Regions from separate parts of the Mycobacterium saskatchewanense genome, predicted to be linked through region 2. Evidence: predicted binding sites of a transcription regulator. Region 2 holds the regulator's gene; the other holds the start of a gene.

Region 1 (3,401 bases), 190 kb from region 2:
TTGGCGCCCTCGATGACCAGCTGCAGCTGTTCGCGCACCCGCGGCTGGCCGATGAACTCGCGCAACGACCGCGGCCGCAGGCTGACGTCGATGTCACCCTCGCCGACGGTCAATGCGGGCGAGACCTCCCGGTCCGGCGGCTCGTCCGCGAAATCGCGGTTCATCGGGACTTACCCAGCACCGACAGGGCGGCCCGCAGCGTGCCCGACGTCGTCGCGTCCTGCGCGTCGGCCAGCACCTTGTCGGTGGCCTCCTCGGCCTGCTTGGCCGGAAACCCGAGTCCGATCAGCGCCTCGACCACGGGACCGCGCACCGCGTGGCCGTTGGACGCGGCGCTCGCCGGCACTCCCCCAGCACTCGGCGCGCCGATCTTGTCGCGCAACTCCAGCACCATCCGCTCGGCGCCGCGCTTGCCGATGCCCGGGACCCGGGTCAGCGCGGCGACGTCGCCGTCGTGCAGCGCCTGGCGCAGCGCCGCGGCGTCGTGCACGGCCAGCGTCGCCATAGCCAGCCGCGGCCCCACCCCCGACACCGACATCAGCGTCAGGAACAGGTCGCGGGTCTCGGCGTCGGCGAACCCGTACAGCGTCATGGAGTCCTCGCGGACGATCATCGCGGTGATCAGCCCGGCCTCGCTGCCCTGGCGCAGCGTCGCCAGGGTCGACGGGGTGGCGTTCACGCGGTAACCCACGCCGGCGGCCTCGATCACCGCGTGGTCGAGCGCCACCGCGAGCACCTCACCGCGCACCGAGGCGATCATCGCGCCGCCTTCAGCTGCGCCTTGAGCTTCGCGTTGTAGGCCTGCCGCTGGCGCGCGGCCAGCGCCTCGGCCTGGGCCAGCCGCGCGAGCATCGGCGCCCGCCAGCAGTGGCAGATCGCCAGCGCGAGCGCGTCGGCGGCGTCGGCAGGTGTCGGCTTGGCTTGCAGCGCAAGGATTTTGGTGACCATGGCGGTGACCTGCGCCTTGTCGGCGGTGCCGTTGCCGGTGACCGCCGCCTTAACCTCGGTCGGGGTGTGAAAGTAGACGTCCAGCCCGCGCCTGGCCGCGGCCAGCGCGATCACCCCGCCGGCCTGCGCGGTGCCCATCACCGTCGTCACGTTCAGCTGGGAGAACACCCGCTCGATCGCGATCACGTCCGGCCGATGGGTGTCCAGCCAGTGCTCGACAGCGTCGCTGATGGCCAGCAGCCGCATCGGCAGCGCCGCGTCCGACGGCGTGCGCACCACGTCGACGTCCAGCGCGACCACGCTGCGCCCCCGCCCGCTCTCGACCACGGACAGGCCGCACCGGGTCAGCCCCGGGTCGACACCCATCACCCGCATTACCGCTCCCGCCTGTAGAACAGCTGTTCGATAGGCTAGCCGCTGGGTCCGACCATTCTTCGTCAGTCGACCGGTGTGTCGGCGTAAAGCTGTTAACTTATAGCCCACGTTGCTCAAGCCGGGGGGCGGAAGGCTGGTCCGTGGGAACAGTGCTGGTCGTCATCGCCGCGGCGTTGTTCATCGCGTCGGTCGTCGTTCTCGTGGTGGCGCTGCGCCGGCCCCGAGCATCCGGGCCGGCGGGCGCGCGACGGGACCCGCTGTCGTTCGATGCCTCGCCACCCCAATTCGGTCCGCGGCAGCTCGGCCCGGGCGCCATCGTCAGCTATGGCGGCGTCGACTATGTGGTGCGGGGCTCCGTGACGTTCCGCGAGGGACCGTTCGTGTGGTGGGAGCATCTGCTGGAGGGCGGCGATGACCCGGTCTGGTTCAGCGTGGAGGAGGACGACGGGCGCCTCGAGCTCGTGATGTGGGTGACCCGCAAGGACCTGACGCTGCAGCCCGGCGACCGCTACGTCGTCGACGGCGTGACGTTCCACGAGTCCGAACGTGGCCGCGCCTCGTACACGACCGAAGGCACGACGGGCCTGCCGGCGGGCGGGGAGATGGAGTTTCTCGACTGCGCCAACGCCGACCAGAGCGCGCTGCTCTCCTTCGAGCGCTGGGCCCCGGACACCCCGTGGGAGATATCGACGGGCAAGCCGGTACGGACCGGCGAGCTCACCGTGTATCCCGCACCCGCCTCCCCCTAGGACCCCGACGGTGCCACTTCATCAGCTCGCCGTGACCCCGGCGGACGTGTCCGGCCGGGCGCTGAGGCTGGCGCTGAACGCCCCGTCGCCGCCGCCGCTCGCGACATGCCGGCTCGCCCATCCGGGCGGCGGGGCGCTGGTGCTCGGGGTCCTCGGCGCATCGCACGTCGTCGCGGTCGAGCACGGCGGCGGCCGCTTCACCGAGCAGGTCACCTGCACCGCGCCCACCGCGGCCGACGGCCTGCCGGCGCGCACCGACGCCCCCGGCTACCACCTCGAATCGCGCACCGACACGCACGACGAGGACTCCTTCCGGCGCATCGCGCGCGAACTGCGGACCCGGTGCGCCCGCGAGCCGACCTGGCTGGGCGGCACCTTCCCCGGCGACGACGCCGCCCTCACCGCGCTGGCCGCCGAGCCCGACGGCACCGGCTGGCGGTGGCAGACCTGGCACCTCTACCCCGCGCCGTCCGGAGGCATGGTGGTCCACACCGCGAGCCGGTGGCGCCCGTGACGCGCAACCGCCTCTTCCTGATCGCCGGCGGCCTGGCCGCCACCGCCGTCGCGTTCCTGATACCCGGAATCCTGTTGCTGCACAAAGACATCGGCTCATACATCGCCTCGCACTATCGCGAGTACTCCCGCGACGCCGACGGCACCCGCTACGAATGCGCCGGGACCCCGGCGCAAGTAGCCGACGCGCTCGCCCGCTACCAGGCCCCCGCGGCGCGCGCCACCAACGGCGACGGGCAGTACCTGCGCTACAGCGGCGACATCGTCATCGTCGAACCCGACGGCACGCGTCCGTGCAGCATCCGCGTCGAAGACCTCGGCGCCCGCTACAGCCACGGCGGATTCGTCTTCCTCGGTCCGGGTTTCACCCCCGGATCCCCGGCCGGCGGCGGCGGGGGAAGCCCAGGCGGTCCAGGGGGGATCAAGTAACCCTCGAAAGGAAAACTCCATGTTGGCGCTCAACCTCGCAGCCCTGGATTTCGGAGCCTTCAACTTCGGCACCATCGCCCAGGGCGTGCTCGCCGTCGTCCTCTATTTCCTGGTGGGCGTCGGCGTCCTGATCGCCGGCTTCCTGATGGTCGACCTGCTGACCCCCGGCAACCTGCGCCGGCTGGTCTTCATCGACCGCCGGCCCAACGCGGTCGTCCTGGCCTCGGCGATGTATGTGGCGCTCGCCATCGTCATCATCAGCGCGATCGCCAGCAGCTACAGCCAGCTGGGCCAGGGGCTCGTCGGCGTGGCGGTGTACGGGCTGGTCGGAGTGCTGCCGCAGGGCGGGGCGCTGCTCATCGTGCAGATCGCCGTGCCGGGTCACTT
Region 2 (3,401 bases):
CCGTACGCCAGAAACGGCTTGCCGACGTGGGAGAAAACGACTTCTTCGAGATAGTCGAACGGCTGGATCGTCGGGTACTTGCCGGCTCCCCGACCGGTCCAGGTGCCCAGCAGGGGCGCCAACGACGCAAGGTCCGGATGCAAGTCGATGGGCATGCGAAAAACACTAGCCGCGCCGGGGCCGGAACCGGTCAGCTCGGGGTGGTTACCTTGCGCTGCTCGCGGAGCGCCTTGATCTCGCGCTCGAAGTCTTCCGCGGACGAGAAGGAGCGATACACCGACGCGAACCGCAGGTACGCCACCTCGTCCAGATCGCGCAGCGGCCCCAGGATCGCCAGGCCGACCTCGTGGCTGGGGATCTCCGGCGACCCCGCGGCGCGCACGGTGTCCTCGACCTGCTGGGCCAGCAGGTTCAGCGCGTCGTCGTCGACCTGGCGGCCTTGGCACGCCCGACGCACACCGCTGATGACCTTCTCCCGGCTGAAGGGCTCGGTGACCCCGCTGCGCTTGACCACGGCCAGCACGGCTGTCTCGACCGTGGTGAATCGGCGCCCACACTCTGGGCACGCCCGGCGCCGCCGAATGGCTTGGCCCTCATCGGTTTCGCGCGAGTCGATCACCCGAGAGTCGGGGTGGCGGCAGAAAGGACAGTGCATCACCGCTCCTTCGCCGCGCTGTCAACCGGATATCGCAGAACCCGAGCGTACCCGCGCCCGGCCATGCACGGCCAACGCAGCCGTACGCCGGGCACGGCTGTCGCGGTCGGGATCGAGGGGCGTTGGCGCGGACCAGGTTTGGTCGCGCGGGCGCAACGCCGTCAACCGACGGGCGCGATCAGGGTCTGACCCGCGACCAGCGTCGGTGAACCGAGGTCGTTGAGTTCACGGATGCGCTGCACTACCTGACGCTCCGGCGCGTCCGGCGCCACCCGGTGAGCGAGGTCCTCGAGGGACTCCCCGCCCTCGACACGCACGACGGCGAGCCGATCCGGCACATGCGCCGCCGCGGCCGGGGAGCTGCCGTTGAGCGCCTCGCCCACGTTGGCCACCAGGCCCAGCCACAGCGTGATCAGCCCGGCCACTACAGCCAGCCCGATGGTGGTCGCCAGCGTCACGGGCCGCCTGCGGTGAGGCGCGGCCGACACCCGGACGCCGGTGCCGTAATAGCTCGGCGGCGCGACCGCCGGCCTCGCCGGGCCGGGGCGGCGGGAGCGGGCCACCCCGTCCCGGCCGTAACGTTGGCCCTGCACCGGTCCGTTGACCGGGCGCCGCATGCTGCTGGTACGCGGCGAGAGTGTGTGGGTGATGGTCATCGCAAGTCCTCCGGTCAACTATGCCTCGCTCGTGTGTTCGACACTGTATCGCTTGTGTGTTCGATAACCGAACATGTGAGCGAAGCGTGTCGGACGAGCAGAACGCTAGATCACTCCACCGACAAGTTCGTCGGTCGCTATCACTGGCATGGAGTTGAGATACCCGGTACGCCGAAGAGTTACACCATTGTGATTCGCGTGCGTGCGGGTTGTTTTCCGGGGGTTTCCGGCACGACACGCCAGTCGAACACATGTTTGATTCTTCGTCGCGCGGCGGTTACCCTCAGTGCCATGAGCGACAGCAACGACACCTCGTCGGCGGCGCGGGGCGGCCGTGCGCCGTCTCTGGATTCAACGCTGACCGAACGTCAGCGCACCATTCTCAATGTCATTCGTGCGTCGGTGACCAGCCGCGGCTACCCGCCGAGCATCCGGGAAATCGGCGATGCGGTCGGCCTCACGTCGACCTCGTCGGTGGCCCACCAACTGCGGACGCTGGAACGCAAAGGCTATTTGCGCCGCGACCCGAATCGGCCGCGGGCGGTCGACGTCCGCGGCGCCGACGACGAGGTGGCGGCGCCGGCCACCGAAGTCGCCGGTTCCGACGCGCTGCCGGAACCGACGTTCGTCCCCGTCCTCGGGCGCATCGCGGCCGGCGGCCCGATCCTCGCCGAGGAAGCCGTCGAAGACGTCTTCCCGCTCCCGCGTGAGCTGGTCGGCGAGGGCACGCTGTTCCTGCTCAAGGTGGTCGGCGACTCGATGGTGGAGGCTGCGATCTGCGACGGCGACTGGGTGGTCGTGCGGCAGCAGCATGTCGCGGACAACGGCGACATCGTCGCGGCCATGCTCGACGGCGAGGCCACCGTCAAGACGTTCAGGCGCGCCGGCGGCCAAGTGTGGCTGATGCCGCACAATCCGGCCTTTGATCCCATTCCGGGCAACGACGCCACGGTGCTCGGCAAGGTCGTGACGGTGATTCGCAAGATCTGACTGACGGTCGACTCCTCTGCGCGGCGACCGTCAGTCGGCCTTGATGAACCCGTTGGCCCGCGCGACATCCTCGTTGGCCAACCAGATCTCGGCGAGCGTGTCGTGGTAGAGCGCGCTCCCCGGGGTGTAATACAGGCCGAAGCTGGCGTTGGCCTTGATCGGATACCCGTCGGGCACCTGGTAGGGGTCGTCCAGCGGTAGGTGGATCGTCGGTCGACCGGCGGGGACCGAGTTGGCTGCCACAATCGGCCAGGCGGCCGCATCGTCGTCGGCACCGTCGACCTCGATGGCCGCGTGCCGTCCGGTGGTCGGCTCCCCGGCCGGTCCGGCGTCGACCGGGTTGACGGCGCCGGAGACCTCGGCGTCGGGTGCGGCCGCCTCCGGCGTCACGAGATCGGTGTCGGCGTGCGGACCGGCGGCGTCCGGGTTTGCCCAGTCGCCCGCCTCGTCCACGTCGGCCGCGTGATCGTCCGCCAGGGCGACCTCGGTGTATTCGGCCGGCGGATAGCCGCCCTCGTCGGTGTCTGCGTCGGCATGCTCCGCGGCCTCGTCCTCCGCATAACCCGCCTCCGGGTAGCCGGCGCCGGGGTAGGCCTGGTCCAGATCGCCGTCCGACACGATCGGGATGGAGTCGGTGTCCACGGCATCGGGGTCCTCGGCCCCGAATTCGTTCTCGAAGTGGCCATATTCCGCCGCGTCCGGCGCACCGCCCTCGACCTCGGCTGCGCCGCCGCGTCGCCAGCTGACTCGCGGCGCCGGCTCGTGAATTTCCGGTGGGTGGACGTCGCCGGGCGGGTAATGCTCACCGGAGACGTCGGCCTCCTCGTGTCCCCAGCGCGGCTCAACGGCGGAGTCGTAGCCGACGTCCGCATCGCCCCCCGGCTGGTAGGGCGCAGCGCCGTGGGCGGCCCGGCGACGGCGCCACCCGAACGCGACCAGCACCGACAACGCGATCAGCACCAGCACCGGAACCGCCGCCAGCAGCCACCACGAATGCCAGGTGAACTTCTTGGCGTGGGACGGCGGCGCGGCCGCGCCGCTCGGCTGGTTCTGCCCGGGCACCTGCAGGCCGGTCAGCAGCGGCGCCAAGTTGGCCGGAT

Evidence for each region. The regulator LexA, encoded in region 2, represses DNA repair genes until DNA is damaged. The targets are predictions, from matches to a motif close to CGAACANNTGTTCG.
Region 1: ruvC (crossover junction endodeoxyribonuclease RuvC) is a predicted target of LexA. The motif match lies at 1,340-1,353, and genes of this name have one in related genera.

The regions. Positions count from the first base shown of each region.
Region 1 is NZ_AP022573.1:51,567-54,967, reverse strand. It holds gene ruvB (Holliday junction branch migration DNA helicase RuvB) at 1-164, opposite strand, end outside; gene ruvA (Holliday junction branch migration protein RuvA) at 161-760, opposite strand; gene ruvC (crossover junction endodeoxyribonuclease RuvC) at 757-1,323, opposite strand; gene G6N56_RS00305 (DUF4178 domain-containing protein) at 1,464-2,072, shown strand; gene G6N56_RS00300 (DUF2617 family protein) at 2,083-2,586, shown strand; gene G6N56_RS00295 (DUF4247 domain-containing protein) at 2,583-3,014, shown strand; gene G6N56_RS00290 (DUF350 domain-containing protein) at 3,034-3,401, shown strand, end outside.
Region 2 is NZ_AP022573.1:5,875,343-5,878,743, reverse strand. It holds gene G6N56_RS27660 (peroxynitrite isomerase) at 1-155, opposite strand, end outside; gene nrdR (transcriptional regulator NrdR) at 191-655, opposite strand; gene G6N56_RS27650 (LysM peptidoglycan-binding domain-containing protein) at 817-1,311, opposite strand; gene lexA (transcriptional repressor LexA) at 1,603-2,301, shown strand; gene G6N56_RS27640 (LGFP repeat-containing protein) at 2,332-3,401, opposite strand, start outside.